2 linked regions of the Martelella mediterranea DSM 17316 genome follow. The protein of the gene in region 1 interacts with the protein of each later gene in a pairwise test. Links are inferred from orthologs where the notes say so. Each region holds a gene or a part of one and is shown on either strand. Other genes may lie near its edges. The genes, in order: Mame_RS08340 and Mame_RS07490.

Region 1 (10,395 bases):
GCCGCGCGGCGGATGGACAGCTACCCCCACGAACTCTCGGGCGGCATGCGCCAGCGCGTGATGATCGCCATGGCGATGATCTGCAAGCCTTCGCTGCTGATCGCCGATGAGCCGACGACCGCGCTCGATGTCACGATCCAGGCGCAGATCCTCGACCTGATGCGGCAGTTGCAGAAGGATTTCGGCATGTCGATCCTGTTCATCACCCATGACATGGGCGTGGTGGCCGAGATGGCGGACGATGTCGCGGTCATGTATGCCGGCGGGGTGGTCGAGCAGGCCGGCGTTGACGCACTCTTCAACGACACCCGGCATCCTTACACAAAAGGGCTTCTCTCCTCGATACCGGGGCCGTGGCGCCGCCGCGGCGAGCGGCTGGTGCCGATTCCGGGTTCCGTTCCGCCGCTTGCCAGCCTGCCGCCGGGATGCGCATTCGCGCCGCGCTGCGGCTATGCCGAGCCGCGCTGTCGCGAGCCGGTGGCGCTGACGCGCAAGGCGCCCGACCATCTCGCCGCCTGCATCCTTGAAGGTGTTGAGGCGCCATGACTGAACCCTTTATCAGCATTCGCAACATGACCAAGACGTTCGGCCCCGCGAGCGACCCGGTCTATGCCGTCAACGACGTCAGCTTCGATATCCCGAAGGGGTCGATAACGGGGCTGGTCGGAGAAAGCGGTTCGGGGAAGTCCACGCTCGGACGCAGCCTGCTCAGGCTGATCGAGCCGACATCGGGCAGCACGGTTTTCGACGGCTGCGACCTCAACAGCCTGAAGGCCGGCGATCTGAGGGCCATGCGGCGGCGCATGCAGATGGTGTTTCAGGACCCGGTTTCTTCCCTCAACCCCAGGCTTTCGGTCGAGGCGATCATTGCCGAAGGTCTCGTCGCACATGGCATCGGCTCGCGGCGCACCCGCCGCGATAAAGTGGCTTCGCTTCTGGAGGAGGTCGGTCTCAGCGCCGACCACATGCGGCGCTATCCGCACGAATTCTCGGGCGGCCAGCGTCAGCGCATCGGCATTGCCCGCGCGCTCGCGCTGGAGCCGGAATTCATCGTCGCCGACGAGAGCGTCTCCGCCCTCGATGTGTCGATCCAGGCGCAGGTGCTCAATCTGCTGCTCGATCTGCGCGAACGGCGCAACCTGACCATGCTGTTCATCGCCCACGACCTGTCGGTGGTCGACTATCTCTGCGATCAGGTCGCGGTCATGTATCTGGGCCGGCTGATGGAAATCGGTCCCGCCGCCGATATCCACGAACGTCCGCGCCACCCCTACACGCTGGCGCTGAACTCGGCAATTCCGATGCCGCGGCCTGGCGCTGCGCGCAACCGGGAGGTTCTCAAGGGCGATATCCCCAGTCCGATGTCGCCGCCATCCGGATGCGTCTTTCGGACCCGATGCGCGCACGCCCGCGAGATCTGTGCCGCCGGCATTCCCTCGCCCGTGGCGGTTTCCGCGGGTCATTACAGTCACTGCAAGAGAATAGAGGCAATTGGTGAAAATTGATAATTTGCGGGAATCGCCCGAGGCGAGGCTCGTCCGATCCGGCCTCGCGCTCCCGGCGGATCCGCCCCGGCCGGTCGGCTCGTTCTGCAACGTGCGCCGGTCCGGCAACCTGCTGTTCGTATCCGGTCAGGGGCCCGTGCTCGCCGATGGCACGCTCATGACCGGAAAGGTCGGCGATACCGTTTCGGCGGAAGAGGCGCGCGAACATGCCGAACTCGTCGCGATCAACATCCTGACCGCCCTGCGCGCGTTTTGCGACGGCTCGCTCGACCGGGTGAGAGGCGTGGTGAAGCTGCTTGGCCTCGTCAACGCGACGCCGGAGTTTTCGCGCCACCCCTATGTCATCGACGGCGCCTCGGATCTGCTCGCCCCCATCTTCGGACAGGCCGGTATTCACTCGCGCTCCGCGTTTGGCGTGGGCTCGCTGCCCAACCAGATCACGGTCGAGATCGAGGCAATCTTCGAAATCGATGCGGACGGCCTTCAAGCCGGAACAATGGCGGACGTCCTATGACCCACAGCGCGCTCGACAAGTTTTGCGGCCTCGCGCACCTGCACGGAAATGCTGTCGAACTTCTCCTCGAGCCGGTGGCGCGGCATGACCACGGACATGGTGAGCTGGCAGGCGCCGTCAGCGTCGCGGATGGGGGCGGCGATGCAGACCACGCCCTCCTCGGAACTGCCCGACTGCACCGAAAGCCCTTCGAGAAAGTCCTTGCGGCTGCGCTCGGAAAGAGCTTCCGGATCGGTTTCGGCAAGCCCGGTGTTGGAGGGACGGGCGCTTTCGGCGAAGGCGGCGGTGCGTTCGGCGGGACCGAGGTGGCCGAGCAGAAGCAGGCCCGAGGCGGTCCAGTTCAGCGGAACGCGGGTGCCGACATCGGAGGTCACGCGAAAGTGGCCCTCGCCCTCGGCCATGCCGATGACGACCATCATGCCGCCGTCGCGGGCGCAGACCTGAACCATCTCGCCGGTTCGCCGGCTGAGCGCGAGCATTTCCTTCTCGGCCTCGACATACATGTTCATGCGCGAGCGGTAGGCAAGGCCGTAATGCATCAGCCGCGGTCCGAACCAGACAAGGCTCTCGGACGTCCGGCTCAACATGCCGCGTTCGACCAGTTCATCGATCAGTCGGTAGATCGTGGAAACCGGCGCGGCGGCGCTCTTGGCAAGTTCGTAGGCGGTCATGGGACGCCTGTAGTCGAGCAGGATATCCATGATCTGCAGCGTCCTGTCGATACCGCTGGTGCGCGAGCGCGGCGCTTTGCTGGTGTCTTGCATTCCAGTTCCGACCTTCCTTGATTGACGTCATCTTATTTCATAATTATGGAGTATTTTTCAATGGGCAATGACCAACCCTCCAAAACGCCGGATTGGCGCTGGCACGACGAAAACGGCTTCCGGCGCGTCGTCAACGTCGCCGGCACGATGACGGGGCTCGGCGCCTCGGTTGCGCCCGCCCCGGAGGTCTCGCGCGAGACGGCCGCCGCCACCGAGCGTTTCGTCGACATGCATGAATTGCAGGCGCTCGCCAGCAGGACGATTACGGAACTGACCGGCGCCGAGGCGGGCTGTCTGACGGCTTCGGCGGGGGCCGGCATATCGCTTGCGGTGGCGGCCTGCATGACCGGCCTCGACCCGGCGCGGGTCGAGGCGCTGCCTCTCAACCCCGGCCCGAAGTCGGGGGTCGCGGTGCAGATGGGACATCTGTGCGAATACGGGTCCTCGATCACGACCGGGGTCGCGCTTGCCGGCGCGAATGTCCGTATCGCCGGCACGGCGACGCTGTGCAAGGACTTTCAGCTTTCCGCGGTTCTCGACGAGAACACCGCGGCCGCGCTTTACGTGGTGTCGCATCACGTGGTGCATTACGGCCAGATCCCGTTCGAACGCTTCGCGCGGCTTGCCCATGAAAAGGGCGTGCCGGTGATCGTCGATGCGGCCTCGGAATATGATCTGCGTGGCTTTCTCGAGAAGGGCGCGGACCTGGTCATTTATTCCGGCCACAAGTTCCTCGGCGGCCCGACCTCGGGCATCATCGCCGGCCGGCGCGATCTTGTGCGGGCCTGCTATCTGCAGAATATCGGCATTGGCCGCGGCATGAAGATCGGCAAGGAAAGCATCATGGGCGCGATCGCCGCCATGCGGGCCTGGATGAAGCGCGACCACGCGGCGATCCGCGCGCGGGAGACAGCGGCGCTCGAACTCTGGCGCGAGGCGCTCAGCGATCTCCCCGGCATTTCCGCCTATCGCGTCCCCGACCCGACCGGCAATCCGCTGGAACGGCTGCAGGTCGACGTCGATCCGGACAAGGCCGGCGCGGGCGCTCCCGTGATAACGGCCGCCCTCGGCAGACGCGATCCGGCCATCATCGTGCGCGGCCACGAGGCCGAGCTCGGATACTTCCAGCTCGATCCCTGCAATCTTCTGCCGGGCCACGCCGAACTCGTCGCCGAAGCGCTCAGGGATGAAATCTCGCGCGGCGCGTGGGAGGGGATCGACCCGGAAGAAGCGCTCGCCTCCGCCCGCAACGGCGGCACGGATGGCTATCTGCGCTGGCTTGGCAACGGCTGAAGCATGTCTTCATCAGCGAGCGCTCCAAGGGGCGCGGAATTCGGCAAACTATTGCTATCCAGAGCGCACACATGATGTTATTCGGCGGCTCACAAAGGTGGTGCCCATGACCCCGAATACCGATACCAACGCCAAATCCCCGTTTGCCGCGATCCATCCGGCCCTTGCCTCCGCCATCGCGGCGAAAGGCTACAGCGCGCTGACGCCGGTTCAAATGGCGATGACGAATGAAGATCACGGTGACGCCGATCTCCTGGTCTCGGCGCAGACGGGTTCGGGAAAGACGGTCGCCTTCGGCATCGCCATCGCGTTGACGCTGCTTGGAAACGGCGCGCGGTTCGATGCCGCCGCCGCGCCGCTCGGTCTGGTCATCGCGCCGACGCGCGAACTTGCCATTCAGGTCCAAAAGGAGCTCGAATGGCTCTATGCGGCGGCTGAGGTCAGGATTGCCACCTGCGTGGGCGGCATGGACATGCGCAATGAACGCCGCGCGCTCGACCGTGGCGCCCATATCGTCGTCGGCACGCCCGGACGGCTGCGTGATCACATCATGCGGGGCGCGCTGGACCTCGGCGCCATTCGCGCCGTGGTGCTCGACGAAGCCGACGAGATGCTGGATCTCGGTTTCCGCGACGACCTGGAATTCATCCTCGGCGCCGCGCCTGAGGAGCGCCGCACACTCTTGTTTTCGGCGACCGTGCGGCGCGGCATCGCCGAACTGGCCAGGACCGTCCAGAAAAACGCGGTGCGCATCGAGACGACGGCGTCCACCGCGCAGCATGCCGACATCGAATACCAGGTGATGCTGGTGCGGCGCGACGAGCGCGAACACGCCATTATCAACACGTTGCTCGATACCGACAGCGCAAGCGCGCTGGTGTTCTGCCACACACGCGAAGCGGTCCGCCATCTGACGGCGCGGCTGGCAAATCGCGGCTTCGCGGTGGTTTCGCTTTCGGGTGAGATGGCGCAATCGGAACGGTCGAATGCGCTGCAATCGATGCGCGACGGGCGCGCGCGTGTTTGCGTTGCGACCGATGTCGCGGCGCGCGGCATCGACCTTCCGAACCTCGACCTCGTGGTCCATGCCGACGTGCCGAGCAATCCGGAGACGCTGCTGCATCGCTCCGGCCGGACCGGCCGCGCCGGCCGAAAGGGCATCTGCGTGCTGATCGTTCCGGAAAACAGACGGGGCGCGGTTCGGCGCGTGCTTGCATTGGCGAAGCTGACGGCAACCACCCGTGCGGCGCCCGGCATCGCCGATATCGAGGCGCGCTACCGCCGACGGATCATCGATGCGGCCGCCTCTGCCGCGCCGCCCAACGGAGAGGAAGTGGAATTCGTGGCCGAATTGCTGGACCGGGTGGGGCCCGAGCGCATCGCGGCCGCATATCTGCGCCAGCAACTGGCCGCAAACCCCGTTCCCGAGGAGCTCGTGCCGCTGCCCGTGGAAACGCTCGACAGCAAGACGCCGGGTCGCGACCGCCGGTCCGCAGACAAACAAGCGTCGGTTCGAGAACCGCGCGGCCCGGACCTGCAGGACGGCGTATGGTTCACCATCTCGCTCGGGCGCAAGCAGCGCGCCGATCCGAAATTCCTGCTGCCGATGATCTGCAACGCAGGCGGCGTGACCAAGCGCGATGTCGGCAAGATAAAAATCGACGACACCGAAACCCGTTTCGAAATCTCCGCCGACAAGGCCGCCGGTTATGCGAAACAGATCAGGCAGCCAGGCAGTCTCGAAAGAGGGATCATGATTGCGCCGGCCGGCGAGATGCGCGAAAAGCCGAGACAGGTGAAACAGAAATTCAAGCAGGACGGCAAGCCGCCCCGCAAACATCCGGCCCCGTCGGCCGACCGCGGCAAAACCGCGAAACACAAGAGCCGCAAACCGAAGCGCCCTGCCTGATCGGAGCGTTTCGGCCCAGCCCCGCCTTCATGGCCGCGTTCGCGAACCACGCGCGACCGACCCAACGTCCGGCTTGGAGGCGTGACGCTGCCTTGAAAAGGCCGGCTAAGCCTGAGGGACATGGTCCATGGTGAAGGGCAGCGTGAGGTCTTGATGGGATACGAACCGGCGACCCGGTTGTCATGATATCGCTCAACTTTGAACTCCTGGAAACCGACCACATGCGAGAAGCCGAGGGCGTATATTTGTCCGTAGTTACTAGACGACCGGTCTATTATTTCCTATATGCGGTTCATGACAAAGCAAAGCAAGTCTGATCAGACCCGGCAGAAGATCCTCACCACAGGCCGTCAGTTGGTGACGAAGGGAGGCTTCAATGCTGTCGGGCTGTCCCTGATCCTCAACGCCTCCGGCGTCCCCAAGGGTTCGTTTTACCACTACTTCCCGTCAAAGGAGGCTTTCGGAGAGGCACTGCTGCAGGACTATGTCGCGGAATACCGGACGCGCCTCGATGCCCTGATGAAGATGGATGGAACGGCAGCGGAAAAGCTGATGACCTTCTGCGCGGCCTGGTTGGACCAGGAACGTCAGGCGGGGTTGGTCAGCACCTGTCTCGTGGTCAAGCTCGGCGCCGAGGTTGCCGACCTCTCGGAGAGCATGCGCAAAGTGCTCGACAATGGCGTAAAGGTCCTGATTGCGATGCTGGCAGACCTGCTGTGGGAGGGCGCCCATGACGGATCCCTTTTGCCGCAGGACGATCCGGATGCAGTGGCTGAAACGCTCTACGCCGAATGGCTGGGTGCTGCGATCCTTTCAAAGCTCGCCGCTGATCAACGCCCGCTGGAGCGGGCACTAATCAATACCCAGGCGCGTCTGATCGCTGACGCGCACAAAGGAGAAAACCAATGAAAGCTGCAGTTCACGACGTTTTTGGCGAACCGAAAGACGTTATAGAAACCCGTGAGGTTGCCCTGCCGGAACCGGGTGCAGGCGAGGTGCGGGTCGCCACCCTGCTGTCGCCGATCCACAATCACGATCTATGGACGATTCGAGGCAACTACGGCTACAAGCCGCCCCTGCCCGGCGCAATCGGCGGATCGGAAGCCGCAGGTTTCGTTGACGCTGTCGGCGAAGGCGTCGACAAGGCGCTTGTCGGAAAGCGTGTCGCCATCGCAGGCGTCCACGGAACCTGGGCAGAACACTTCATCGCGCCCGCTGCCGGCGTGCTGCCGCTGCCCGAGCAGATTTCCGACGAGATGGGCGCGCAGCTGATCGCCATGCCGTTCTCCGCCATTTCGATGCTCGACATGCTGAAGGCCGGGAAAGGCGACTGGATCATCCAGACGGCTGCCAATGGAGCTGTCGGCCGGGTCATGGCCATTCTGGCCGAGGCCCGCGGCATTCATCTTCTGAACCTCGTGCGGCGCGACGAGGCCGCAGCGGAACTTCGCGCCGAAGGCATGAAGAATGTCGTGTCCACTTCGACCGATGACTGGAAGGACGAGGCGCAGAGGGTCATAGGCGAAGGCCGCGCCATTTCAGCGATCGATTCCGTCGGCGGCGATATCGCCGCAGATCTGGTCGATCTCCTCGCATCCGACGGCGAACTGGTGGTTTTCGGAACCGCCACAGGCGCGCCGATGCCATTGTCATCGGGCGCCCTGATCATGAAGCAGATCACGGTCAAGGGCTTCTGGGGAGCACGCGTCAGCGCCGAGATGGATCCCGACAATCGTATCCGCCTGATCACCGAACTGGTCACGCTCGCGGCAAAAGGTGTCCTGACGCTTAATGTCGGCGGCATCTTCGCGCTCGACCAGGTGAAGGAGGCGATGGAAGCAAGCCTGACGCCCGGCCGGGCCGGCAAGGTGATGCTGAAGCCGTGAGCAAAGAGACAACGCCTTCGGTGCAAATCCGGGGGCGGGCCAAAAAAAGCGCGAGCGCTTCCAGGAAAAATGGATGCCGGGCTTCCGTCTGGACGCGCGTAAAAACAAATAGATAGAGTATCGACGCGAAGCCAAGCCTGCGGGATGGCGGTAAACCTCGGCGGTCGGTCCGAATTGCGTGACCTTGCCCTCCCACAGATCCGCGATCCCGATGGGTGCTGTTCAGAGTTGGAGCGCCGGCGTCGCTCCGGATACTTCCAGCTCCCACCACGCGCGCCAGGTGCTGTCTTGTCGCTCGAGGACGAGATAGTTGCGCTCGGCCACATAGCGTGCGCGCTGCCCGGGCAGGCATGCTACGCGGATCGGATGGTCGGGAAGCGGGTTCTCGCCAAGCCAGGACAACGCGCCCAGAGCGCGCGCCCATGCTTTCGGCGGGGCACGATGCGCGATCCCCGATGCCACCAGCTGATGCAGATGCAGGCCGTTGCCGATATCCATGACCGCCCGGGTGGCAAGGTGGATTTCCCCCGAGATGGCGGCCACATTGTGCTGATCCTTCAGCGCCATATCGCGAACCAGCAGCAGCATGCGCCGCCATTCCTCGCGATGCGCGCGGCTTTGCCACTGGTCGCGCAGGTCGTCTTCATACTTCTGCATGCGCGGGACGGCCATCATGCCGGCCTCGAGCAAGGACAAACGCGGCCCCAGCAGCGGGACACTGGACATAAGGATCGTCTGCCCCGGCAGGTCCCGCACCGCTTCCGCCTCCATCATTGCCCAGCCACCCGGCCCCATGATATCGCGCCGCGTACGCTCCGATCGCAGATCTGGCGCGATGATGCGCAGGCCGGGCATGTGAATGCTCCACCCCATATGCGCGCCCGACCGATCCGCAAAGCGCGCCGGAAAATCATCTTCCGTGGCCGCTTGCTGAAACAGCAGAAAGCTTTCCCTTGCGGCCGCAAACAAGGTCTGGCCGACGGGAGAATAGGTGCGGGAGCGACGTAACGATCCCCAGCCATCGCAGATGTCGTGATCGTCCCATTGCATCAGCGAGGGCACGCGGGCGGCCAACCACGCCAGCTCCGGCGCGTCATAGAGCGCGGCATACCGCGCAAAAAAGCGTTCGCGCAGATAGTGGCCGAGATCGGCAAGCGCGGCGCGCGAGGGGTCGCGCGGCAGCGTATCGGGCCAGTCCGCGCTCAACGCATGGCCTTCGGTGACTTCGTCGGCATAGACCTGATCGCCGCCATGAAGCATGAGGGCGAAGGGCTGGCGCCGGTGCGCTTCGCGCAGGCGGCTCCACATGGCGTTGCGCTCTGAACCTTCGCGCGCCATGTCGCCCACTTCTTCTCCGTTGCAGGAGACATAGGCCAAGCGAAAATCACCGGTCAGGTCGCCGGCGACCCGGTAGGTTTCGCCGTTCCAGTCGTATTCCGACGACCGGTCGGCGGGCAGCGAAAACCGCGCGCGCCAGACAGTGGCATTTTCGAAATGCGCGAGGCTGACGGCGTGCACATCCCCCGTCGCAAGCCTGATCGGCGACGGCTCGCCGTCTTTCGACGTGATGAACAGGGCCGAAAGGCACATGTGGCCGTTCTCGATATCATCAAGGTACAGAACGGGACCGATAGGGGCTGCAATGTGAATGGCCATTTCCACGCGATATTGTTGCGGATACGAAGTCGAAATCCTGGAACATGAATTCAAGGCCGCTTTCGGGCATGCCGAAGACAGTGCTGCGAAACCGCGAATTCCACGCCAGCCCGGCCCGGCAGCTTCGCATCTTGCGAAGACACTTGCTAGCACTTACCTCCACTCTGAGAAACAGGAGCTTTTCATGAACCCGCAAAAACTACTCGAACAGTTTCTTGGCCCCGACGCCGCTGCAAAGCTGGGAAGCGGGTATCATGGCGCGCAAGGAACGCAGCAAGCTCAGGGCGGCAATGGCATTGGCGGGTTGATCAGCGGCGCTCTGGGCGGTCGCGGCACGCAGCAGTCGCAAAAAGGCGGCGGTATCGGCGTGCCGGGCGGCGCGCTCGGTGGCCTCGCGGCCGGCGGGCTGTTGGGCGTGATGCTTGGCAACAAGAAGATACGCAAGATGGCCGGAGGAGCGCTTGGTTATGGCGGTGCGGCCGTGCTTGGCGCCCTGGCGCATCGGGCATACCAGAACTGGCAGGCTGGACAGCAGGCCGACCAGGCGCCGGTCGCGACCGCCACGGACGTGCCGCAGGAGGGTTCGCGCTTTGCGCCCTCGCTCGGAGCTGACAACAAGCCTTTCGCCCTGGCGCTCATCCGCTCGATGATTGCCGCCGCGAATGCCGATGGTCATATCGGAGCCGACGAACAAAAGCAGATATTCGAGGCGGCCAACGGCTCTGATCTCGACGCCGACGACAAGGCGTTCATCTTCGATGCCATGCAAAACCCATTGTCACCCGACCAGATTGCGGCCCTGGCCGCGGACCAGGAACAGGCGGCAGAACTGTACCTTGCCGCGCGGGTCGCGATTGATCCCGATCAT
Region 2 (10,253 bases), 180 kb from region 1 along the record:
CCCTGCTTCTGACGCTGGCCCTCGCGCTCAAGACCGTGCTTGCGGTCTATTACTGGCACAGTCCTCGCGATCTGGAGCTGAAGAGCTGGATGACGCTTGGTCATGTGGCGATGGTGAACAATATCCCCGTCCACGAACTCGCCGAGGCGCTCGGCCTCGATCCGGAACACAGCCGCCGCCTGCCGCTCTGGCGGATCACGCGCGAGCGCGGCGAGACGCTGGAGGAACTGGAAGAACAGATCGCCGAAGCCCTCGACGAGCACGAACGGGCCGGCGACGATGAATGAACAGTTTCTGGCGCTGGTGCCGGTCTACGGCATTCCGGTCATGGCGCTCATCGTGTTTCTGGCCTGCCTCGGCATACCGATGCCCGCCGCCGTGATCATGCTGTTCGGCGGGTCGCTGGCCGCCTCCGGCGATCTGCCGATGCTGCCAACCATTCTTGCCTGCCTCGCCGCCGCAAGCACCTCCGACCAGATCGGCTACTGGGTGGGGCGAAAGGGCGGCGCGAAATATCTGGCGCGGTTCGCATCGCGGGGGCCCAAGCGCCAACGGCTGGTGGACCGCGCCCAGGACTATCTCGAACGGCGCGGCGTTTTCGCCATCTTCTTCACGCGCTGGCTGCTGGCCCAGATCAGCCCCTATATCAACCCGGTGGCGGGCGCTGCCGGCATGCGCTGGCGCGCCTTTACCATCGCCGCCATCTGCGGCCAGACCGTCTGGGTGTCGACCTATAACCTGCTCGGCTTCATGTTCTCCCGCAACATCATCGCCGTCGCGCATGTCGCCGGCAATGCCACCGGCTTTCTCGCCGCCGGCGTGATTTCGCTTGCGCTGTTCTGGTATATCACCCGCGTCCTGCACTTCTCTCTCAAGAAGCGAAGGCGCAAGCGTTACCTGAAACCGCGCGGGCGGCGAAGCCGCAACTGAGGTTCATCAAACCGCAGCAAAAACGTCATCGGATTGTTATCTGGCGGGACTATCGCGGAAGCGCACTAACCCTTCCCGACGCTCTTTCAAAGAGGTTCCCATGCGCGCCCGTCTCGCACTACTCGCCGCCGCCACCTGCCTTGCAGGTGCCGCCAATGCCGCAACCATCTATCCGCTCGACCGCGCCACCGTTCTGGCGTCCTCGCCGTTCGACTTCAAGGTCGAACTCGACGCGGTCTATGACGCCGGCGATATCGACGTCACCGTCAATGGCAAGCCCTATGCCGAAGTCTTCGGCCAGGAAGCCGAATTCGTCACCGATGAAAAGGGCAAGAATGACGAGAGCCTCGGCTCGGCCCTGATCCTGCGTGATCTCGCCCTTGCCGACGCCGGCGACTACACCGTTGCCGTCAAGGCCGGCGACGAGGAAAAGACCGTCACCTGGACCGTCTATGACACGCCTGAAATGCCGAAGGCCAAGAACATCATCTTCTTCGTCGCCGATGGCATGTCCATGGGTCACCGCACGGCTGCCCGCATCATGTCCAAGGGCATGACCGAGGGCAAGGCCGACGGCCGCCTGAACATGGACGACCTCGACAACATGGCCACGATCGGCACCTCCTCGACCCATTCGATCGCGACCGATTCCGCCAACACCATGTCGGCCTACATGACCGGCCACAAGACCCGCGTGAACGCGCTCGGCGTCTATGCCGACCGCACGCCGGACAGCCTGGACGACCCGAAGGTCGAAACCATTGCCGAGGCGCTGCGCCGCCAGACCGGCAAGTCGATCGGCGTTGTCTCCACCGCCGAAATCGAAGACGCGACGCCGGCCGCCGTCGTCGCCCATACCCGCCTTCGCGGCGACAAGGCCGAGATCGTCGGCATGTTCTACGACGTCCAGCCGGAAGTCGTCCTCGGCGGCGGTTCCGCCTACTTCCTGAAGTCCGATGTCGCCGGTTCCAAGCGCAAGGACGACAATGACTACATCGCCATGTTCGAAGAGGCCGGCTACACCGTCGTCACCTCCGCCGACGAACTGGCCTCCGCCGAGAAGCCGGAAGACGGCAAGCTGCTCGGCCTGTTCCACACCGGCAACATGGATTCGACGCTCGACCGCGAATTCCTGAAGAAGGGCAGCGTCGACAAGTTCCCGAGCCAGCCCGGCCTCGTGGATATGACCACGGCCGCCATCGACCAGCTTTCGAAGAACCCGGAAGGCTTCTTCCTGATGGTTGAAGCCGCCAATGTCGACAAGATGTCGCATCCGCTCGACTGGGACCGCGCCGCCATCGACATGATCGAGTTCGACCAGGCCGTCGGCGCCGCGATGGAATGGATGAATTCCAATCCGGACACGCTGATCGTCGTCACCGGCGACCATACCCACGGCGTCTCGGTGATCGGCACGATCGACGACGAGGTCCAGGCGGACGAAATGCGCAACAAGGTCATGACCTATGACGACGCCGGCTTCCCGAACTATACGGATGAAAACGGCGACGGCTATCCGGACCAGATCGACGTGTCCCGCCGCCTCGCCATGTTCGCCAACAACTTCCCCGACTATTACGAGACCTTCCGCCCGAAGATGGACGGTCCGTTCGAGCCGGCCGTGAAGGACGAGAACGGCCGCTACGTCGCCAACGAAGCCTACAAGGATGTCCCCGGCGCGGTTCTGCGCACCGGCAACCTGCCCTATGACGCCTCGACCGGCGTTCACGCCGTCGATGACGTCCTGCTGCAGGCCACCGGCCCCGGCGCCGACGGCTTCAAGGGCTATATGGAACAGTCCGACGTATACGGCGTGCTGGCCGACGCCTTCGCTCTCGGTTCCAGCCAGAAGCAGTAAGCTTCTTTTCCAAGTCGGGACCGGGCGGCTTTCGCCCGGTCCTCTCCTGCCAGGAGATTTGATCCGATGACCGCTCTGTCCCTTTCCCGCCGCAGCCTGCTAGCCGCCTTCGGCGCGCTCGGCCTCGGCCTTGCCTTTCGCCCCGCCTTTGCAGCCGACGAACTGTCCTTCGACGATCTTTACGGCTCCTTCAGTCCGCTCGGCCTGAAGTTCTCCGACAAGGTGAAACAACTGACGGGAGAGAAGGTCTCGATTCGCGGCTTCATGGCCCCGCCGCTGAAGGCGGAAGCGAAATTCTTCGTGCTGTCGGAAATCCCGATGGCGCTCTGCCCGTTCTGCTCGTCGGATGCCGACTGGCCGGACAATATCATGGTCGTCTATCTCGACCGCAAGCAGACATTCACCCAGCCCAACCAGATGATCGAGGTGACCGGCACGCTCGAAAGCGGCTCCTGGGTGGACCCCGAGACCGGCTTTGTCAGCCAGCTGCGCCTGCGCGGCGCGCGCTACAGCAAGGTCTGAAACGACATACCCGAAAGGTCAGTCACGATGCTGCCTCTCTCGCTCAACGATATCGCCGTCACCTTCCCGGGCCTCGACAGTCCGGTACTGACGATCCCCAAGCTCGATATCGCCGCCGGCGAGCGGGTCGCGATCACCGGCCCCTCGGGTTCCGGCAAGAGCACCTTCGTCAACATCATCACCGGGCTGGAGCGGCTCACCCATGGCAGCGCCCGCTGGGGCGAGACCGAGCTTTCCGCGCTGTCGGAAAGCCGGCGCGACCGGTTTCGCGGCGAGAATATCGGCCTGATCATGCAGGATTTCCATCTGTTTTCGGCCCTTTCCGCGCTCGACAACGTGCTGCTGCCGGCAAGGCTTGCCCGCGCCGCCGGCACGGAGCGCATAAAGCGCGCGCACGACCTGCTCGAGCGCGTCGGCCTTTCCCGTCACGACCAGAAGACCGGCACGATGTCGCGCGGCGAAATGCAGCGCGTGGCCGTTGCCCGCGCGCTGTTGCGCGAGCCCGGCATCATCGTCGCCGACGAGCCGACGGCAAGCCTCGACGCCGCATCTGGCGAGACTGTCGGGAGCCTGCTGCTGGAACTCGCCGAGGGCGCCACGCTGATCGTCGTTTCCCATGACCAGCGGCTGATCGCGCCGCTGACGCGCGAGATATCGTTGCTTGCCGGCGTCATCGCCAGCGACGAGAAGAGAGGCTGACCCCATGTTCCGTTTCATCCTCGCAGATCTCAAACGTCTCTGGGCCGGTTCCATCGTCATCGTCATTTTGATCATGCTGGCAACCGCGCTTGGCGTCGCCGTGACGCTGGAAGAGCGGGCGCTGAGGCTTGGCAGCGCCCGGGCCTCGGAGAAATTCGATCTGGTGATCGGCGCGCCCGGCAGCGAAACCCAGCTCGTGCTCTCCTCGGTCTTCCTGCAGGCCGCCGACCTGCCGCTGATGGACGGCGACATCCTGCCCGACCTTCAGGCGGACCCCCGCGTGGCCTGGGCCGCGCCAATCGGCTTCGGCGATTCCTATGAAGGCTACCCGATCGTCGGCACCACATCAGAGCTGATCGAAAACACGACGCCCGGCTTTTCCCAAGGCGACAATTTCACCCATCTGGGCGAGGCGGTGACCGGCTCGGCGGTCGATCTTGCGATCGGCGACACGATCAAGCCGATGCACGGCACGGTCGAGACCGGCGGCCATACCCATGACGAACTCGCCTATACCGTCACCGGCCGGGCCGACCCGACCGGAACGCCATGGGACCGCGCCATCTTCGTGCCGATCGAGGCGGTCTGGAAAATCCACGGCATGGAAGCGCACGAGGCCGACGGCCATGATCACGAGGCGGCCGGCCATGATCATGACGAGCAGGCGGACGACCACGAACACGCCGCCCACGATGATCACGACGAGGCGGGGCATGAAGAAGACCATCATCATATCGACCCCGCAACACCTGTTGACGAGCACTGGCATGAAGGCGAAACGCCCGGCCTGCCCGCGATCCTGGTGAAGCCGAAATCGATCGCCGATGCCTATAAGCTGCGGCAGGACTACCGGGGCGATCAGACGCTCGCCGTCTTCCCGGCGGAGGTGCTGACCAAACTCTACGCCACGCTCGGCGACGCCAAACAGGTGCTGACGGCGATTGCGGCGGGCGCGCAGGTGCTGGTCGCCGCGGCGCTGATGCTGGTCACCGTCATTCATGTGTCCCAGCGCCGGCGCGAGATCGGGGCATTGCGCGCTTTCGGCGCGCCACGCGGGGCGGTGTTCACGATCGTCTGGGGCGAGCTCTTCCTGCTGGTGGCACTCGGCATCGCGCTCGGCTATGCGGCTGGCCTTGCGGCGGCGCTCGCGATCGCGCGGTCGATCACGGCGGAGCGCGGCGTGTCGCTTCCGGTCGAGTTCACGCGCGCCGATCTCGGCTCCGCCGCCGTGCTGATTGCGGTCGCAGCCGTACTTTCCGCCCTGCCCGCGCTGATTGCCTATCGCCAGTCACCGGCGGCCGCCCTGAAAAGCTGACGCGGCGGGAGCGATTGAAGGCCATCCGACGGGCTGGCGACCTTGACACCGGTCGCGGCGGGGAACAGTTTCGGGAACACGCGGCACGAGCCGCGCCGCCCGCCTGAAAGCCCGCCATGCAAGAAATATTCAACAGCGTCATCCCGATCTTCGCCCTCATCCTGATCGGGTGGGTCGCCGTCAAGGTCCGCTATCTGCCGGCCGAAAGCGCCGGCGTGCTTTCAGGCTTCGTCTACCGGATCGGCCTGCCGGTGCTGCTGATGCGCACCATCGCCAACGCGGATTTCACCGGCGCCGACCCGTTGCGTATCTGGGGTGTCTATTTTGCCAGCGTGGCGATTGCCTGGATCGCCGCCGCCATGGTTTCCCGTTTCGTGTTCAACCGGGACCGCGTCTCCGCCGTCATCATCGGGCTTTCCGGCACGTTTTCCAATCTGGCCCTGCTCGGCATTCCGCTTGTCAGCCATGTGGCGGGTGAAACCGCGCTGGTGGCGCTTTCAATCGTGCTCGCGATCCACATGCCGGTGCTGATGGTAACCGCCACGGTGCTGGCCGAACGCGCGAAGGCGCGCGAGGGCGGCGCGACCAGCGACCCGGCCCGCCTCGCCGCCACCGTCGGCTACAATCTTGCGACCAACCCCCTGGTGATCGGCCTCATCATCGGCGCGGCGATGAATCTCACCGGTCTGCAACCGGCGGGACCGCTTGCGACCGTCATCTCGATGCTCGCCGGCATCGCAGCGCCCGTGGCCCTGGTCTCGATCGGGATGACGCTTGCGCAATACAAGGTGGCGGGCAATGCCGGTCTTTTCTCCGCGATCACCGTCATCAAGCTCGCCCTGCTGCCGGCCTTGGTCTTCGCGCTTTCGCACGCTTTCGGCCTGCCGCAGCCGATCATGGCCGGGCTGGTGCTCGGCGCGTCCTGCCCGGCGGGCGTCAACGCCTTCCTGCTTGCCGATCAGTTCGGCGCCGGCCGCAACATCGCCGCCTCCACCATAACGCTGACCACGCTCCTCGGCGTGGTGACCGTCAGTCTTTGGGTGCTGCTGCTCGGGTATTGATTTTTGCCTTGATGAAAGCGGGACAAAGCCCGATCTGCAAAGCGACGAGCTTTGCCCATCGTCTGTCATCTGTCGTTCGTTCTTGTGTCATGCTCAGACTTGATCCGAGCATCCAGGCGGCTTGAATCACTGCGTTTGCAACGATTTACAAGGCCGCTGCCGGGTGGCCTGGATCCTCGTGTCAAGCACGAGGATGACGCAGAATATGGGGAGACGTTTGCCAGCAACAGAAAACGGGGCCGAAGCCCCGTTTCATTTATTCGCTCTTTTCAGGCTGCTCGACATCGGCGGCGCCGGGCGGCGTGGCCTCGGGGTTGTCGGTGGGTTCGGCCGTCGTGCCTTGCGGGTTGGCAGGGCCCGCATCGGCATCGCCGGCAGCCTCATCCGTTGCCGCGGGGGCCGGCTCGCTGCCTTGTGACGGCGATGCCTCGGCGCCTTCACCGGCCTCGCCTGCTCCGTCGCCGGTTGCCGCGCCGTCGTCGGTCGCCGCGCCATCTTCGGCCGCTGCGGCATCGTCCTCGGCCGGCGGCTCGGGGAACGGCACCGGATCGTTCGACATGGTGCTGAGATAGGCGATCAGGTCGGCGCGATCCTTGTCGGAGGAAAGACCGGCAAAGCCCATGGCCGTGCCCGGGACATCCTTCTTCGGCGCCTTGATGAAGACGTTCAGGTTCTCATAGGTCCACAGCTTGCTGCCGCCCTCGGAAAAATCCTGCATCGCGGCGGAATAGGAAAAACCCTCATGGCTGGCGATCGGGCGGTCAACGACGTCCCAGAGGTTCGGACCCACCTTGTTGGGCCCGCCCTCGGTGTCGGTGTGACAGGCCTGACAGCGCTTGAAAACGCGCTCGCCGGCTTCGGCATTGGCATCGACGAGCAGAACGGCGATCGGCGTCTCTTCCTCGGCAACGGGAGCGCCGCCGCCCGGGGTCTCGGCAACCTCGATGACGAAACCTTCCTTTTCGGGATGGTGCGGGTCGAAGATCGCTTCTGAGATGAAAGATACCGTCATCAGGACGAAGACCGTCCCCAACAGGGCCGCGAGGACCATATTGAGATTGAATTTCATTGCGTTGCCGCTCCCCTTCCGTCCAGCCTCTCTACCGGACACCTTGCATTCTTGCAGAACCTATGTCTTTTGATGCCGCGATGCAACGCCGCATCGGCATGCACACCGGCCCGTCAGACTGTCAGTGGCAAATTAACGGAGAGCTTGCAAGTGGCGATCGACAAATCCGATGAAACGATCATTCTTATTCCCGCCCGGATGGCCTCCAGCCGCCTCCCCGGCAAGCCGCTGGCCGATATCGCCGGCCGGCCAATGATCGTCCATGTCGCCGAACGCGCGCGCGAATCAGACATGGGCCGCGTGGTCGTCGCCGTCGATGACGCCGCCGTTTTCGAGGCCGTCGAGGCGGCCGGATTCGAGGCGGTGATGACCGGCATGGCGCACCAGTCCGGTTCCGACCGTATCCACGAGGCGCTCGGCAAGGTCGATCCCGACGGCCGCGCCCAACTGGTCGTCAACGTCCAGGGCGACCTGCCGACCCTCGACCCGGCGCTGATCAAGGCTTCGCTGGCCCCGCTTTCCGAACCCGCGGTCGATATCGCGACGCTAACGGTCGAGATCACCGACGAGGCCGAAAAGACCGCCTCGCAGGTGGTCAAGCTCGTCGGCTCACCGGTCGGGCCCACAAGGCTGCGCGCGCTTTACTTTACCCGCGCGACCGCCCCTTGGGGCGAGGGCCCGCTCTACCACCACATAGGACTTTATACCTATCGGCGCGCCGCCCTCGAGCGCTTCGTCTCGCTGCCGGTCTCGCCGCTGGAAGGGCGCGAGAAGCTGGAGCAGTTGCGTGCGCTGGAAGCCGGCATGCGCATCGATGCCGAGATCGTCACGACCGTGCCGCTCGGCGTCGATACCGCCGAGGACCTCGAAAAGGCGCGCCGCATTCTGGAAGGTGTCACCTCATGATCATGAAAACCAACCGCATCTCGTTCCAGGGCGAATACGGCGCCAATTCCGACATGGCCTGCCGGGACATGTATCCCGACATGGAGCCGCTGCCCTGCAAGACCTTCGAGGATGCGTTCCTGGCGGTCGAGAACGGCGATGCCGATCTGGCGATGATCCCGATCGAGAACACGCTCGCTGGCCGCGTCGCCGATATCCATTACCAGCTCCCCGATTCGCACCTGTCGATCATCGGCGAATATTTCATGCCGATCCGCTTCCAGTTGATGGCGCTGCCGGGCGTGAAGCTCGATGATATCAAGACCGTTCACAGCCACATCCACGCGCTCGGCCAGTGCCGAAAGATCATCCGCCGCAACAAGTGGAACGCGGTAATCGCCGGCGATACGGCGGGCGCTGCCATGCTGGTGAAGGAAAAGGGCGACCGTTCCATGGCGGCGCTGGCCCCGCGCCTTGCCGCCTCGCTTTACGGGCTCGATATCCTGGCCGAGAACGTCGAGGACAGCGAGAGCAACATCACGCGGTTCGTGATTCTGTCCGACAAGACGAAGCGAGCGGAGCCGGGCGGCGAAGACCGCACGATCGTCACCACCTTCATCTTCAACGTCCGCAATATTCCGGCCGCGCTCTACAAGGCGCTTGGCGGTTTTGCCACCAACGGCATCAACATGACCAAGCTGGAAAGCTACCAGATCGGCGGCAAGTTCATCGCCACCCAGTTCTATGCCGATATCGAGGGGCATCCGGACGATTCGGCCGTGGCGCGAGCGCTGGAGGAACTCGAATTCTTCACCGAGAAGGTGCGCATCCTGGGCGTCTATGAAGGCCACCCAATGCGCCGTCACCTGCAGTCGCTGGACGACATTTCGTAGCCGCCAGGCCCCGGACGGCTGCCGCCCGGGGCTTTTGGCCTCAGTTATCCGGCTGGCACACGCGAATGCGGTGACCGTCTGGATCGGTGATCACGAATGTCGGGCCGAACGCCGCCGTGACCAGCGGCTGAATGACGGTCATCCCGTCCGCTTTCACGCGGTCATACAACGCCTCCACGCCGCCCTCATCAGCCGCCATGATGCCGATTTCGACCGATCCCGGACCGCCTTCCGCCGGCGGATGGGCCGTCGACTTGCGCCACAGGCCGAGCGTCATGCCGGCATCGGTGGTGAGCGATGAAAAGCCGTCGGAAAGCGCCATCGGCTTCAATCCGAGAAAGTCGGCGTAGAACTCAGCGCTCGCCTTCGGGTCTTCGACATAGAGAACGACAAGGTTGAAAGGAAGTGCGGTCATTGGGTTTCTCCTTCGTTTGCGGGAACGAGGAGAGCCTTAAGGCCTGCCGGTGACAGGTTCTGTCAGCAGCCTTCACGTATAATTCATCGTTCGCCGCCATTCGGCCAGCAGCGCCGCGCGGCGTTTCGGGTAGCGCTCGCCGGGCTCCGTCATGCTTGCGATCCGGTCGGTGCGGAAATGGCGGAAATCCTGACGCAACTCGCACCAGCCGAGAACCACACGCACGCTCTCGAAATAGGCGAGGCCGAACGGCCAGATGATCCTGCGGGTGATCGCGCCGGCCTCATCGCTGTAGCCGATCTCGAGCTTTCGCTCATGGCGGATCGCGCTTCGAAGCGCCGGGATATCGGCCTTCTCCTCGACAAGCGCACGCGGACCGATGATCAGCGCCGTTTCATCCACCGCATCGCAGAGCGCAGGCGGTAGCACGGCCGTGATCTTGGCAAGGGCGGCCGCGGCGGCTTCGGAAAGCTTGGCATCGGTGGATCTCGCCACCCAGCGGCTGCCGAGCACCAGCGCCTCGATCTCCTCCTGCGAGAACATCATCGGCGGCAACAGGAAGCCCGGACGCAGCACATAGCCGACGCCCGCCTCGCCTTCGATCGC

Evidence for each region.
Region 2: the proteins of Mame_RS08340 (region 1) and Mame_RS07490 interact in binary tests that used the Escherichia coli proteins (3 or more experiments, as listed by UniProt). The link is inferred for Martelella mediterranea DSM 17316 from one-to-one orthologs.

Annotation. Positions count from the first base shown.
Region 1 is NZ_CP020330.1:1,786,302-1,796,696, reverse strand. The notes cover bases 5,121-8,086. They hold Mame_RS08340 (TetR/AcrR family transcriptional regulator), read left to right. Parts: upstream 5,121-6,279; coding sequence 6,280-6,894; downstream 6,895-8,086. Other genes in these bases: Mame_RS08335 (zinc-binding dehydrogenase), read left to right, coding at 6,891-7,871; Mame_RS08345 (DEAD/DEAH box helicase), read left to right, coding at 5,121-5,985. In the rest of the region: Mame_RS08370 (ABC transporter ATP-binding protein), read left to right, coding at 1-546; Mame_RS08365 (ABC transporter ATP-binding protein), read left to right, coding at 543-1,505; Mame_RS08360 (RidA family protein), read left to right, coding at 1,495-2,019; Mame_RS08355 (IclR family transcriptional regulator), read right to left, coding at 1,989-2,783; Mame_RS08350 (aminotransferase class V-fold PLP-dependent enzyme), read left to right, coding at 2,844-4,076; more of Mame_RS08345, read left to right, coding at 4,183-5,120; Mame_RS08330 (alkaline phosphatase D family protein), read right to left, coding at 8,094-9,527; Mame_RS08325 (tellurite resistance TerB family protein), read left to right, coding at 9,520-10,395. UniProt on the Escherichia coli protein: Involved in response to both electrophiles and reactive chlorine species (RCS). Represses the transcription of the nemRA-gloA operon by binding to the NemR box.
Region 2 is NZ_CP020330.1:1,607,694-1,617,946, reverse strand. The notes cover bases 6,683-9,506. They hold Mame_RS07490 (3-deoxy-manno-octulosonate cytidylyltransferase), read left to right. Parts: upstream 6,683-7,652; coding sequence 7,653-8,360; downstream 8,361-9,506. Other genes in these bases: Mame_RS07480 (VOC family protein), read right to left, coding at 9,273-9,506; Mame_RS07485 (prephenate dehydratase), read left to right, coding at 8,357-9,232; Mame_RS07495 (c-type cytochrome), read right to left, coding at 6,683-7,454. Also shown: Mame_RS07530 (hypothetical protein), read left to right, coding at 1-287; Mame_RS07525 (DedA family protein), read left to right, coding at 280-930; Mame_RS07520 (alkaline phosphatase), read left to right, coding at 1,031-2,788; Mame_RS07515 (hypothetical protein), read left to right, coding at 2,855-3,310; Mame_RS07510 (ABC transporter ATP-binding protein), read left to right, coding at 3,338-4,009; Mame_RS07505 (FtsX-like permease family protein), read left to right, coding at 4,014-5,324; Mame_RS07500 (AEC family transporter), read left to right, coding at 5,441-6,385; more of Mame_RS07495, read right to left, coding at 6,642-6,682; more of Mame_RS07480, read right to left, coding at 9,507-9,647; Mame_RS07475 (helix-turn-helix transcriptional regulator), read right to left, coding at 9,720-10,253. UniProt on the Escherichia coli protein: Activates KDO (a required 8-carbon sugar) for incorporation into bacterial lipopolysaccharide in Gram-negative bacteria.